2 regions of the Paenibacillus sp. V4I9 genome follow, and region 2 is predicted to be linked to the other one. Evidence: riboswitches for the same ligand, from Rfam matches in the RefSeq annotation. Region 2 holds a riboswitch; the other holds the start of a gene.
The links. Region 2 has a riboswitch for cyclic di-GMP ahead of QFZ81_RS21810 (putative bifunctional diguanylate cyclase/phosphodiesterase). Riboswitches for the same ligand answer to the same signal wherever they lie in the genome.
Positions count from the first base shown of each region.

Region 1 (7,735 bases), 2.5 Mb from region 2:
ACATAGTAAGTAACCGCGACGAGAATTAAAGCAATGTACGTTGTTGGATAGGCATTGAAGAGAGCATATCCGATATACGGTATTTTGGACAAAATCGGAATTTCCCATTTGGAAAACACATCATTTAACGTTTCTGTTTGACCAGCACCATTGAACAGCACTTTGACTAAATATAACGTTACGCCTGCTGCCAAGAAGTTAATCACAACACCGCTGATGACTTGATTGGCTTTGAACGAAATCGTTGCTACCGCATGAATCAGAGCGAAAATGAGCGCAAATACCATGGCAGTCAATAAACCGATCCACGGGGACCAGATACCCATATTCGCCTCTTCTGCATAATAAGCACCAACAGCCGAGGCGAATGCCCCGGAAACCATGAGGCCCTCAATCCCGATATTGACTACTCCGGAGCGCTCCGAGTAAATCCCACCCAAAGCTCCAAAGATGAGCGCCGTCGAATAGACGAGCGTCGTGTTGATAAGTTCACTAAATTTCGTGAAAAACGCGTTAAGCATGGTGAGCAGGTCCATGTTACGTAGCCCTCTCTTTCTTGCGTTTACTATAGAACGGGATGAGCACCCATTTAACGATACCTTGGGTTGCAACGAAGAAGATGACCGAACCGATGACAATACGGATAATCTCCGGCGGCACATCAGCACCGAAACTCATGCCTGCTGAACCGTAAGACAATCCGCCAAACAGTGCGGCCCCGAGCACAATCCCTATTGGATTGTTAGCACCCAGCAAGGATACCGCGATCCCATCAAACCCGTAACCTGGGAAGCCTGCTGAAACAACTTGATAGTGGAATACACCAAGAACTTCAAACACGCCCGCAAGACCGGCAAAAACGCCTGAGATAAACATCGCTTTAATAATGTTCTTCTTCACATTCATACCGGCATATTTCGCGGCATCGATGTTATGGCCAACTGCACGCAGCTCATAGCCTTGTTTGGTTTTCCATAAGATGACATAGAATACAATCGCTGCGAGTATCGCAATCAGTGTACCCCAATGCATCCTCGCGTTATCTAGCATTGTCGATAGCCATGTGATACTCAGAGATGCCGACTCTTGGATCATGTAGGAGCGCTGCTGCTTCGGCTCTAGAAGAAATTGATTAATGATATAATTCGACAGGAACAAAGCGATCCAGTTCAACATAATCGTTGTAATGACTTCATTAACTCCACGCTTTGCTTTCAAATAGCCCGCAATAGCTCCCCATAGTCCACCAATAAGTGCACCGACGATAACAGCTAACGGAGCATGAATAATCCATGGAAGACCTGTCACTTTGACACCGATAAATGTGGCTCCCGTCATACCCATAACGAATTGCCCTTCGGCACCGATATTAAACAAGCCTGTACGAAAAGCGAATGCGACGGATAATCCTGTCAAAATAAGAGGGGTAATCGCCCGAATGGATTCACCTATATCATACGAATTACCGAAAATGCGAGAAAATAGCGCCCCATAGGCGGCAATTGGGTTATATCCGCCTGCCAGCATCACGAGTGCTCCGAATAACAGCCCAAGTATAATCGCAACGATCGGATTCACCGCTGATTCACTTGTAAAAATGCGAGCAACCTTATTCATGAGCAGCTCCTTTCTCTGTGCGCTTACTGCCAGCCATAAGCAAACCAATCTCTTGATCGTTCGTCTCCTGCGGCAGCACTTCTCCCACAATCTGTCCTTCATAGATGACGGCAATGCGATCCGACACATTCATAATTTCATCCAACTCAAAAGAAATCAACAAAACTGCTTTGCCTTTGTTCCGCTGCTCGATCAATTGACGATGCACGAACTCGATTGCACCGACATCCAATCCTCGCGTCGGTTGCGCGGCAATGAGAAGATTGGGATTTTTGAATATTTCCCTGGCAATAATCGCCTTTTGCTGATTACCACCCGACAACGATCGCGCTTTATTGTAGATACTTGGAGTTCTAACGTCGAACTGCTTGATCAACGCTTCCGCATGGCGGTCGATAGCTTCATAATTCAAGAAACCAGCTTTGTTATACGCAGGATGAAAATACGTTTCCAGCACCATGTTCTCGCTCATTGTAAAATCGAGCACGAGTCCGTGCTTGTGCCGGTCCTCAGGAATATGGGACAATCCAGCCTCGGAGATTTCTCTCGGCGTATGGTTGGTAATATCGCTTCCCATCAGCAGCACACGACCGCTATCAATGGAACGCAGCCCAGTTAATGCCTCGATTAACTCACTCTGTCCGTTGCCATCGACACCGGCGATACCCAGAATCTCTCCGGCTTTCACCTCAAAGTTAAGCCCCTTTAGAGCAGGCAAACCCTGCTGGTTACGCGCGACTAGTTCTTGCACCTGGAGAACGGGTTCTCCGAGCTTCACATCCTGCTTGTTCACTTTGAAGGAGACGTCGCGCCCAACCATCTTCTCTGCCAGAATCTGCGGATTCGTCTTCGAAATTTCCAACGAATCAATCACTTTGCCCCGACGAATGATTGTCACGGTATCGGCAATCTCCATAATTTCTTTCAGCTTATGTGTAATGAGAATGATGGATTTGCCCTCTTTGACAAGATTGCGCATAATGACCATCAATTCACTAATCTCTTGCGGCGTTAGTACAGCTGTAGGTTCATCAAAAATAAGAATATCGGCGCCGCGATACAGCGTTTTCAATATTTCCACACGCTGCTGCATGCCGACAGAGATATCTTCAATTCTCGCTTTTGGATCCACACGCAAACCATATTGCTCCGATAACTTGCGTACTTTGTCTTGCGCTGTTTTGTAATCGATTTTCGACCCTTTTTTGGGCTCCATGCCCAAAATGATGTTTTCTGTCACGGTAAATGGCTGAACCAGCTTGAAATGTTGATGCACCATACCAATGCCAAGCTCGATAGCACGATTCGGGCTATCAATAAATACTTCCTTGCCTTGCACTTTAATATTACCTTCATCCGGTTGATAAAGACCGAATACAATGTTCATTAGTGTTGATTTACCCGCACCATTTTCGCCAAGCAAGGCGTGAATTTCACCCTTCATCAGCTTTAAGCTAATGGCATCATTCGCCACTATTCCTGGAAACCGCTTCGTAATGTTGCTAAGTTCAACAACAGGGACTACTTCACTCATCAGATCACCCTAAGGATCAATTTTTTTAATTACCTCTAAAACTAAAGAACAAGGCTAGTTATTATAACCAGCCTTGTTTGAACAGAAGCAAACCTATCGTTCGTAACCGCAATGCCTTTTATACCTAAATTAAGGTTTTTCAGGAACTTTGATTTCGCCGCTAATAATTTTTGCTTTGAACTCATCCACTTTTTTCAAGATTTCCGCGGATACGTTCTTCTTGGAAGTTTCAGGAAGGCCTACGCCATCGTCTTTCAAACCAAGTGTAACCACTTTACCACCTTGGAATTTGTTGTCGATAATGTCTTTGGAAACACGAATAACTGCTGTGTCAACACGTTTCAACATGGAAGTCAGTGTTACTTCATCGCCGAACTCAAGGGATTGGTCTTTATCTACGCCGATAACCCAAACCTTTTTACCGTTTTTCGCGCGGTCTTTCGCTTCGTTGAATACACCATTACCTGTGGAACCAGCTGCGTGGAAAATAACATCAGCGCCATCGTTGTAGATCGTAGCTGCTGCTGCTTTACCAAGGTCTGGCTTGTCAAAAGCGCCTGTATAGTTAATTTGAACTTTAGCATTTGGATTAACCGCTTTAACGCCAGCTACGAAACCAGCTTCAAAACGTTTGATAACCGGGATGTCGATACCGCCAACGAAACCGATTTTGTTTGATTTGGTTGTTAGACCTGCAACTACCCCAACAAGGTAAGAACCTTCTTGCTCAGAGAATGTTACGGATTCTACGTTTGGAGCTTCTACGACATTATCAATGATCGCTAATTTAGCATTTGGGTTTTGTGTTGCTACTGTTTTTAGTGCATCGCCCATCAAGAAGCCGATACCCCAAGTCAGGTTGTAGCCGTCTTTAACGAATTGGTTTAAGTTAGGTGTGTAATCTGCATCGCCTTTACTTTCAAGGTTTTTCACTTTAACGCCTGTTTGTTTCTCAAGCGCCTTCAAACCTTCCCATGCACTTTGGTTAAAAGATTTATCGTTGACGCCACCAATATCGGTAACCATTCCGATTTTGAAATCTTTACCGCTGTTGTTGCTTGGTGCCGCTGAAGCTGTTGCTGCTGCAGTAGTAGCTGGAGCCCCTGAAGCCGCCGGTTTCGTTTCTTCTTTTTTGGCACAGCCGGAAAGAGCTAATGCAGAAACCGTTACAGCCATAAGAGCTGTTGAAAGCATTTTCTTCATCTTAATTACCCCCATAGGATCATTTAATTAAAAACCATGAAATCTCACATCGTAGGTTGACCAAAATTAGTTAAATTATGTAAGACTGGCTATAAGCTTGAGTGTATCATTTTGAAACCCAACAGAAAAGCGATACACGAGCTAAACAACATAATTCGTTATGTCATACAAGTTGACATGGTCTTTTTGTAAGCCCCTACAATATAGGTTCCAAGCCCCAATTATTTATTATACTACCACTGGTTAATAAAATCTAGATTACCCTTTGTTAATTTTATCGTTCATAAGCCTCAGGAATTGTTCGGGTCCTAACGGGCTGCTGAACAGCATTCCTTGCACTTCCGTACACTGCAAAAGTCTCAAATGCTCCAGTTGTTCTTCGGTTTCAACACCCTTTGCAATTAAATTCAGACCTAGACGGTGAGCCATGCGAATAATGGCAGCAGCCAGCAGCTGATTCTCATCGTCGTCGACCAAATCCCGGATCAATGTACTATCCAATTTAACGCTATCGAGCGGCATTCCTTCGAGCCCGCTTCGTGTAAATAGGCCTGTACACAAGTCATCCATAACGATACGCACACCAAATTTCTTCAGCATAATCAATTTTTCACTAGCCTCTTGTACATTGGAAGATGTGATGCTTTCCGTAAGGTCCAGCTCCACCAACATCGGATCCAACCCTGTTTCTTTCAAAACAACAGCAATTTCTTCAATAAAATGCTCATCTTTAAACTGCGAAGCCGTTACTGGTAGGGTTATTCTCAGCGGTGTGTAGCCATCGTCCTGCCAGATTCTCATCTGTCTGCACGCCGTTCGTACAGCCCATTTCCCGATGGGTATCATGAAACCCATTTCCTCGGCCGCTTTCTTCCAATCCATGCTAGGTGTGAGGAGGTTGTCTCCCTTGCTCCAATATATGATCGCTTCCATTCCGATTAATTTCCGATTTGTTATTTCATATTGAGGCTGATATAGGATTTCAAATTGATTGTTGTCTAAGGCCAATCGCAGCTCTTTCTCCATGTGAGCTTTGCTCTTGACCATAGCATCGATGTCAGAGGCATAGAATTGAAACTGGTTATGTCCTCGGTTTTTGGCCTCATACATCGCTTCATCTGCATACGCCATCAGCTGCTCAGGCAGCTTGCCATCTAACGGATACAGAGCTATCCCTATACTAGCTGTTATGGTTACTGGCATGCCATCTAGGATAAAAGGCTCTTCCAGAGCCATTTGAATTCGGGAAGCTACAACTCTTGCATCTTCAGGCTTTGTAAAAGATTCTAGTAATATAGTAAACTCGTCGCCACCTTGGCGGTACACCGTATCCGATCCCCGCAGGCAGCCCAGTAAACGTTCTGCTGCAAGGCGAATTAAACGATCCCCATAAGCATGACCTAATGAATCGTTGACATCCTTGAATCTGTCCATGTCCAAGAACATAACAGCCGCCATCTGTTCACTACGCTGCGCATGCAGGAGCGCCCGCTCCAATCGGTCATTAAACAATCGGCGATTAGGTAATCCCGTTAATGTATCATGATAGGCCAAGAAGGCAAGTTGTTTGCTCTTTTCTTCCTGCTTCTTACTAGTAAGAAGCAGTTGTCGGACACTCTTCGCAATAAACAGACAGATTAGCGCTTGAAAAAGCATACTAATGAAAACGTAAGGCGAAAAGGAGAAAGAAGAAGCAGCAAGTAGATTAACGGTCAACAAAAAGAAGCCCAGCACGCCTAGATAGACCAACGTTTGCGCTTTCATATGCTGTATCCACTTAGAAAATATGCCTCTCATTCATGAACCTCCTTATCTGATATTTAAAAAAGGCTATTCCGAATCGGAATAGCCGTAGGTGTACCTGTCTAGGTAAACTGCAACCTGTCGGCAGCCAGCCATCATTGTTGCGAGGGCAACCTTAGATCTGCAGCTTTGCGTCCTTACCTTTCGATAAGTTTGCCTTTACGATATTAAGGAAATAAGCGGGACTAATTAACTATATCATAGTCATTCCACATTTGGCTATTTTTCCTTAAATAAGCAAGTTAAAGAGCTTGGGGTCTTTATTTATTTCTATATAGCCATAATCTTTCTGGGATAGGCGCTCAATAAGCCCCTCATAATCATCTTTATTTTTGAGCTCTATGCCGACCAACGCCGGAGCATCGTCGCGGTTATTTTTTTTCGTATACTCAAATCGGGTAATATCGTCTGTGGGTCCTAAGACTTCTTCCAGAAATTCGCGCAAGGCCCCAGCACGCTGCGGGAAATTAAGAATAAAGTAGTGCTTCAAGCCTTCATACACGAGCGATCTTTCTTTAATCTGCTGCATACGGTCGATGTCATTGTTGCCGCCGCTGATGATACAGACCACATTCTTACCGCGAATCTGCTCCCGATAGGTATCGAGTGCTGAAACGGGGAGTGCGCCAGCGGGCTCAATGACAATCGCGTTATTGTTGTAAAGCTCAAGAATGGTTGTACATTCCTTGCCGGAAGGGACAATTACAATATCCTCCAACTTTTCTTTGCAAATGTCAAAGGTAAGCTCGCCGACCCGCTTCACGGCTGCACCGTCTACAAACTTCTCGATCGTGGATAAGGTCACGACCTTCCCCTGCTTGAGCGCTTCCGTCATGCTTGCCGCGCCTTCTGGCTCTACACCGATGATGCGCGTTCGTGGAGAAACACTATCCACATAGGTCGCAACTCCCGCTACAAGTCCACCTCCGCCAATCGTTGCGAAGATAAAGTCAGGAGATTCGGGCATCTGATTCATGATCTCAAGGCCAACCGTGCCTTGCCCGGCAATCGTACGGACATCATCGAAGGGGTGTATAAACACCTTATTCTCTTGAGCACAGTAGGCTTTGGCATGGTTAGAGGAATCATCGAATGAATCACCTGTGAGAATAACTTCAACAAACGATCCGCCAAATAGCTTAACTTGGGAAATCTTTTGTCTAGGCGTTGTCGTCGGCATGAAGATTTTGCCTTCAATACCGAGCTGTTTACAGGAATAAGCCACACCCTGCGCATGATTGCCGGCGCTCGCACACACGACACCCGCTTCGCGTTCCTCTGGCGTTAAACTTTGAATCACATTATACGCTCCACGAATTTTGAAAGAACGAACAATTTGCATATCTTCACGTTTAAGATAAACGTTGCATTCATACAAGTTAGAGAGCAGCTCATTGCGTTGCAATGGCGATGGTTCGATCACCCTGCTGAGCACATGATTGGCCCTAATAATATCTTCCAAACCTACTTTACTGGAAACAACCATTTTCTCTTACTCCCTTTCTCCACATTGTGCTATTAAAGTTTTAAAGATTATTGTAACACAACTCTACCCGCCTGTACGAAAATAATATTGGT
Region 1 is NZ_JAUSZE010000001.1:7,136,721-7,144,455, forward strand. Features, by position in the region: gene QFZ81_RS32910 (ABC transporter permease) at 1-536, opposite strand, end outside; gene QFZ81_RS32915 (ABC transporter permease) at 538-1,617, opposite strand; gene QFZ81_RS32920 (ABC transporter ATP-binding protein) at 1,610-3,151, opposite strand; gene QFZ81_RS32925 (BMP family lipoprotein) at 3,281-4,354, opposite strand; gene QFZ81_RS32930 (putative bifunctional diguanylate cyclase/phosphodiesterase) at 4,613-6,151, opposite strand; cyclic di-GMP riboswitch class I at 6,238-6,325, opposite strand; gene ilvA (threonine ammonia-lyase IlvA) at 6,387-7,643, opposite strand.
Region 1: another riboswitch for cyclic di-GMP. It lies ahead of QFZ81_RS32930 (putative bifunctional diguanylate cyclase/phosphodiesterase); the one in region 2 lies ahead of QFZ81_RS21810 (putative bifunctional diguanylate cyclase/phosphodiesterase).

Region 2 (7,735 bases):
TTGGGGTAGACCCAATCAATGTTGTAGGATGGACATGCGATTCGGCAGGTCCCGCATTCGATACAATTTTCAAACGCAACTGTTGTAATCTTGAGTTTCTTTTCCCATTCATAGACGTCCGAGGGACAGAAATAATTGCAATCCTTTGTTACACAATTTAAACAGGTCTGCGTATCTTTGATTACGAGGTGCGACTTATCATCGCATTTATAACGAATGGTAAATAGCTTATCTGAAATGTCACTTTGGCTCATCCGTTCATCGCCCTCCATCCTTTATAGCCTAGCTTCATCAGGTTTACTGTACCGCCTGCAGCATTTTTGATGAGCTTCATGGCCATTTTTTGCTTATCCGCTTTGGTAATCCCATCCACGAGGAACATGTTGTAAGCCGCTTCATTCAGCGCTCTGGGCAGCTTGTCGAACAGTAATTCAGGGTCCTGCTCTTTGAGGAATTGATGCATGCCTTTGTATTTCTGTAAGTCTTTATGGACAAAAGATTCACGAATTTTTTGATCGTAGGCTTTGAGGGAAGCAGCGGAAAAATCGCTTTGCGCTTTGGCCTCGACAATCGCCTCACCGGCCAGTCGACCAGAGGTCATGGCTAAATTCGTTCCTTCGCGGTGCACAAAGTTGATTAACTGCGCGGCATCCCCACAGACGCACCAGCCATCTCCCGACAACGGCGGGATGGAGTGAAAGCCACCCTCGGGAATCAAGTGCCCGGAGTACTCCTTCGTTTCTCCCCCTTGAATTAGTTTCCGAATCATAGGGTGCTGCTTAACAGCATCGAGGACGGCATAAGGCTTCACTTTTTTGTCCCGCAAATGATTAACCATAACGCCTACGCCTAGTGAAATGGTTTCTTTATTTGTGTATAGAAAACCCATGCCTGCCATTCCTAGCGAGGTCTCGCCCATAAACTCAATTGTAACGCCTTCGTCACCTTCTAGTCCGAATCGGTCTTCGATTTTCTCCCTGGGAAGTGCAATAACTTCTTTCACAGCCAATGAAACTTCGTCCGGCATCCATTCTTTGTGAATGCCCATCGCCTTACCGAGCAAGGAGTTCACGCCATCGGCAATGACAACAACCTCGGCGTACAAATCACCGTCATCTCGATCGGTACGAACACCGACGACCTTATTACCTTCGCGTATCACATCGAGTGCAACGGTTTCGTAGATAGGTATGGCCCCAGCCGCAACGGCTTTGTCCGCGAACCACTGATCGAACTTAACCCGCAGTCCAGTAAAGCAATTATAAGGCTCCTTGTAAGCCTCATTGCGGTGCCCGAAGGTGACCATGGATTCTTTGCCCATCATCCAGATGCGCTGCTCCACAATGTAACGCTCCATGGGAAAGTTTTTTTCTTTCCAAAATTCGGGAACAAGCTCTTCGATTTGCTTACGGTAAAGGACGCCTCCGAAAATGTTTTTGGCTCCGGGGAACTCGCCCCTCTCCAACAAAACAACGGATAATCCTGCACGTGCCATCGTCAAAGCGGCTGCTGAACCGGCTGGTCCACCGCCAACAACTATCGCGTCAAATTTCTCGTTCACTTGGCTTCACTCCTCTCAAGGGCCACGTTAACCCCTGTCTTCGAATCGTCGGACGGCAAGGAGCTTTCGGTGCTTGCTAGTTGGATGCCAAATAAAGTTCGACGCTTCCTTATCTCATTCGTAATGGCAGGAACAATCTTAAACATATCGCCTACTATGCCGTAATGAGCGAATTGGAAGATTGGCGCTTTATCATCTTTATTAATCGCCACGACTACATCCGCATGGCTCATACCTACGGTATGTTGAACAGCACCTGAAATGCCGATGGCGAAGTATAGCTTCGGCCTGACCGTGGCACCGGTTTGACCAACCTGGTGCTCGTGACCGATCCAGCCCGCATCGACCGCGGCACGCGATGCGCCAACGACGCCGCCGAGCGCATCCGCTAGCTCGGCGAGCAGCCCGAAGGCATCGGGCCCGCCCAGTCCGCGGCCCCCTGCCACGATAATCTCGGCATCCTCGAGATTGAGCTTGCCTGTTTCGCGCAGGAAGTCGAGCACCTGCGCGGCAATCTCTTCCTCTCGCATCGTCGCCTGGATGCGAATGATTTCGCCTTGGCGCGTCGCGTCCTTCGGCAGCGCCTGAAACACCCCGGCGCGCGCCGTCGCCATCTGCGGCCGGTACTGCTTACAGAGGATGGTGGCCATCATCTTCTCGGAAAAAGCCGGCCGGCTGGCCAGCAGCAGCCTTGATGGCGGCGGCTCCACGTCGAGCTGCGTCGTGTCGGCCGTCAGCCCCGTCGGCAGGTGCGTCGCTATCGCGCCTGCCAAGTCGCGGCCCGTCGCTGTCGCGCCGAACAGCACGATCTCGGGCTTCGCTTCCTCGATCAGCTTCAAGCAGACTCGGCTGTATGGCCGAGTCCGGTAGGTGCGAAGCTCGGGCGCTTCGCATAAGAACACCCTGTCCGCGCCGTAATGCACGGCTTCTTCGGCGAGATGGGCTACATCCTCGCCGATAACGAGCGCCATGAGCGGCGCGTCAAGCTTCGCGGCCAGCTTCTTACCTTCGCCTAGCAGCTGCCAGGAGACCTTCTTCGCAGCTCCATCTCGCTGCTCCACAACGATCAATACCCCCCGATAAGCCGACCAATCGGGCATCGACGCTTCAGGCTGGTCCGGTGATTGTTCATTTGACATCGTGACTTCCTCCATTCCCGTAACGGTGATTCTGAGATTAGGTCGTACACATGCTTTACTTTCACGAAGACCAGTCCAACAAAGTCTGCATCTCCTTCGTCATGAGCTGATCAGCTAACTGAGCAGCTGCTGCTTCTGGCGAATCAAACACGATCATATGCGTTTTAACCGCTTTTACCTCAGGAACCCATGTTTTGGCTACGATCGTTGGTGAGCCTTTTAGCCCGATTTTCGCTTTTTCAAGATCTGGAAAATCAGCTGTCGTCCAAACCGTTGGCTTATAGCGCGCAGCCCGAATCATGCCAGGCAGCGAAGCTCGTCTCACCTTATTCAGTTCCTTCAGCGCCGTGATCAGCACTGGCATGCTTGTCTCAACGACTTCAATGCCATCTTCCAAGAGCCGATGCACACGAACTTTCCGCCGCTTTTCATCCACACTGGCGACTTTGTTTACATAAGTAAGCTGTTCCAAATCCAATCGGCATGCGACGCCAGGCCCAACTTGCCCCGTGTCGCCGTCCAGCGTTTGTTTGCCGCAAAAAACGATATCCACCGGTCCCCACGTTTCGGCTATTTTACGGATGGTTCGGGCAACAACGTACGATGTCGCCAGCGTGTCCGCTCCCGCGAAGCCGCGATCCGTCACCAACACGGCATCGTCTGCCCCTAGGGAGATGCATTCCTTTAAGCCTTTCTCCGCAGGCGGAGGTCCCATTGTTACTACTGTAATCCTCGCACCCTGTTCATCCTTAATACGGAGTGCCTCTTCCAGCCCATGCATATCATAGAAGTTCACGATACTTGGGACACCTTGGCGAATTAACGTATTATTTTTGGGGTCAATGCGAATTTCTCTAGAATCAGGTACCTGCTTGATACAAACTACAATATGCAGCATCTCTGCACCCTCCTATTTCTTAGGAAACTTGCTTGCACATTCGACAGCAAACGGATCTGAGCTTGTCAGCATTGTGAATTTTGTCACTTAAAATGACGAAACGAAATCGCTTTCACTCTTTTTTTTAAGTTAATAATCTAACACAATATATGCGAAAAGCTTCCTAACATGACACTTACTTTAGTCTAAGGCTCAAAAGTATTCTTACCGATGTTGCTCGCTATCGAGTAGGAGATGGCGTTTAGCCCCGAACGCCCATGATGGGCGCACACAAAAAAAGGATCTGAGTCGACGACTCAGATCCTTTTTTAAAAGAGAACATTTACACAAGCTTACTCCTCTTCCGCTTCTTCTACCTCATACGTACATAGGAAACGCTCTACACCGGGATATTTCTCCCCGAGGCTTCGAATGACGAATCCAATATTCCGATAAAATTGGACCGACTCTTCATCCGTTTCTGCCACGATTCGAACGGGGTGCATATCTTCAATAATTTCAAGGATAATCCCTCTCCCAAAGCCTACCCCTCTGCTCTCCGGTTCAACGGCCAGATGAGTGATCGTCATCTCCTGATTATCACTGAGTTCAAAGCCGATGATGCCCACCAAGATACCTTCGGATTCATACCCAAACAACCATAGATTAGCATCATTTTCGTAACGATCAATTACAGGTTGTAGCGCCTCCGGATCGGGGAAAACACTGTAGCTAAGCAGTTCTTGTATTTCATTTTCGTTTAGTCGAGATTTCACATTAACTAACATCTTTATTCACTACTTTCATTAATCGTTATCTACACATAATCTAACAACTTAAGCAAGCTGTCAATATTCGCTATTGGGGTAATCCCCTTCTCCTTCATCAAGTGTCCATTGGGACCATAGCTGATAAAGGGGATTCCAGCATCTATGGATGCTCTGCCATCTATCCACGAATCTCCGATCGATATCCATTCGCTCTCAAGAATTTGCGGAAAATGCTGCTTAGCAGCGAAGTAACCGGATGGAGATGGTTTCATGGCTTCCATCTGCTCTCTCCCGATGATCAAATCGAAGTATGGATGAATTCCGGTCGTTTCCAACGCATGGACCGCTGCCTCGTATGAATTATTTGTCACAATAACCAGGACATAGCCAGTCTTTAAAACATTCAGAAGCTCGGAAACATCGGATTCCAGTCCAGCGCCCTCCATACCTACTAATTCATGTTGAACGACCATTTTCATCACTTCTGTATAGGACTCTTCAGGCATCCCTTTCGCTTTCACATACTCAATCATGGTTGATGTGGTATGCCCTTGAATTGGAAAACCAACCGGCAATAAATCATGCACAATAAGGTAGTCCGCCACTTGCTTTTTCATCATTTGGAAATTAATCCTAGACCTCAGCAGTGTATTATCCATATCAAAAATAATGCCTCGAACATGGCTTGATTTATACATTGAACCTCACCTATCCATCTCTAGAACTATAGAAAATTTAAGAATTTAGCATTATTAATTATTTTTAGTTGAATTCGACATTATTCGCTAATTATATGTAAATACCGCTATAGACACGTCATTTTCAACTAATTATAATGAGGCGTAATAACTGGTATAAAAGCTTTTCCCATCATTAACTAGTGCCTTTTGAACTACATATATAGAATCGTTAATAGCAAACCATTGGAAACAATGCGACGCAAAGCCATGACCTAAGGCATCCCTAATTGGGATGCTATGGACGACAGGTTACCGAGTCAAGGAGTTCATCCTTTCATTCGGGATGGACTTTTTTATTTATAAGAAATGAGGTTGATTCATGCACCATACGCTAACAGATAGTTATCCTATTTACCTCATGCTGCTATCGTTCATTATTTTAATAATTGCTCTTTACATATCCTTTACTAACAAAACAGCACTCAAAGCTTCCATTGTAGAGTCTGCTATCGATTGTATCATGATGTTTAATTCAAATGGGAGGATCATAGAGTTTAATCCTGCGGCAGAAGCCATTTTTGGTTATGAACGCAAAGAAGCTCTAAGGCTTACGTTAATCGATTTTCTTTTTGAAAAAGATGACCAGGAGACAACCTTCTTAAATCTGCTATTCACGGCCAAAGACGAAACGATTATCGGAAAGCGAATTGAATTGAAAGCATTTCGATCGGATGGCAGCTTATTTCCGGCGGAAATAACGATTACGAGCATTCCGTATAAAGGAAAGCATGTCTATACAGCTTATCTTCGCGATTTGACTGAAAAAAAGAAGTCCGAGGAAATGATACAGCAGCTAGCCTATTTTGATCTTCTGACAGGTTTGCCAAACCGCAACCAGTTCACTCAGCTTTTCCATGATACGTTAAACAATGCCATACTACATAATCAGAGCTTAGCTCTACTCTTCCTTGATGTAAATCGGTTTAAACTCATAAATGATACCTTAGGCCATCCCTTAGGAGATCTAGTTTTGCAAAAGTTCTCCGCCCTGCTCTCCGAAAGTTTGTTTGAACAAGGCATTGTCTCCAGACTTAGTGGCGATGAATTCGTGATTTTGCACCCGTTCGGAAATCGGAAGTCTGCTGCTTTGCAAGCGGAGAAAATCATTCAACAATTGGAAGCTCCTTTCCAAATCGACGGGCGAAATGTTTTTGTTTCCACCAGTATTGGTATCTCTTTGTATCCAATCGATGGAGAAGATCCGGGGGTTTTACTGAAAAATGCCGATCAAGCGATGTATTTGGCCAAAGAACGTGGAGGAAACCATTATTATTTTTATGAACAGGAAATGAGTGTCATTTATTCGAGGAGAAGCGCATGTGAACAATCTCTCCGGACAGCCATAGATCATAATGAACTCTACCTGATGTACCAACCCAAATTCCATATTCCTACCGGAAAAATAATCGGGGTAGAAGCTTTACTAAGGTGGGATAGCCATGAGTTAGGAAGCATCTCACCGAAGGAATTTATTCCTATTGCAGAAGAATCCGGACAAATTATTGCAATCGGGAAATGGGTTTTACATACAGCCTGCGTACAAATGAAAAAATGGCAAGATGCGGGTATGGAGCCTGTTCCTATTGCAGTCAATATATCCGCTGTCCAGTTTCATCAAGAAGATTTGGTGACTATGATTCTCGAGATTCTGCATCAAAATGAGCTGGAAGCACAGTACTTAGAACTCGAAATTACCGAAAGCGCAGCGATGAATAACGGCCTCAGCTGCATGGAAAAGCTTTATGCTTTAAAGCGTATGGGAGTTAAAATCTCCGTCGATGATTTCGGAACTGGTTATTCTTCTTTAAGTTATTTACATAAATCGCCAGTCGATACTTTGAAAATTGATAAAACAATCGTTCAAGACATTTTCACCGGTATATCTGCATCTTCAATCATTGAAGCTATTATGGCCATGTCGCATAGTTTAAAATTGAGTGTCATTGCCGTAGGTGTAGAAACTCATGAACAGCTCACTTTTTTAGAAAGAGTTGGTTGTCAAAATATACAAGGATACTTATTCTCAGTTCCACTTACAGCCCAGCTATTTGAAAAGAGTTATGTTATTCATGATGCAAATGCTAGTCCAAATGCTTTATGAGAAAAGCCAGAATGCGGAAGTTACTCCGTCTTCTGGCTTTTCATATTGGACGCCGAACGAATAGCAAACGGCATGGCCAATGAGAGTAAGCTTGCCAAAAGTCCAAACACGAACATGCCGTGAATACCCGTGTAAAAGACGCTGGATTTAGTAAGGATCGCCCCCATAATTGTTACGCTGACCGCTGTCCCAATATTCCGTGCAAAAAGCTGCAGCGAGGTTGAAATCCCCTTCTGGTGTGCTTCTACAAGCTGCTGTGAACCGATTGTTGTAATGGTGAAAATTATACCGTAAGCAATACCAAGCGTAGTTAGAGCGCTAAACGTGTACCAGAATGGAGTACCTTCGTGAATGAAGTAAAATAAGGCCGCAGTAATAACCAGTATTATATTACCTATGACTAATAGCCGTTTATATCCAAAGCGAAGCACCCATTTTCCACCAGGTATAGCAACGGCCATCCACCCAATGGATGTACTTAGAAGTGCAATACCGCTGACAAACAACGAGTAGCCTTGATTTTGCAAGAAGAGAGGTATGAAGCTGG
Region 2 is NZ_JAUSZE010000001.1:4,609,417-4,617,151, forward strand. Features, by position in the region: gene QFZ81_RS21780 (ferredoxin family protein) at 1-254, opposite strand, end outside; gene QFZ81_RS21785 (FAD-dependent oxidoreductase) at 251-1,561, opposite strand; gene QFZ81_RS21790 (electron transfer flavoprotein subunit alpha/FixB family protein) at 1,558-2,700, opposite strand; gene QFZ81_RS21795 (electron transfer flavoprotein subunit beta/FixA family protein) at 2,762-3,598, opposite strand; gene QFZ81_RS21800 (GNAT family N-acetyltransferase) at 3,931-4,353, opposite strand; gene QFZ81_RS21805 (HAD family hydrolase) at 4,395-5,045, opposite strand; cyclic di-GMP riboswitch class I at 5,252-5,344, shown strand; gene QFZ81_RS21810 (putative bifunctional diguanylate cyclase/phosphodiesterase) at 5,407-7,188, shown strand; gene QFZ81_RS21815 (MFS transporter) at 7,209-7,735, opposite strand, start outside.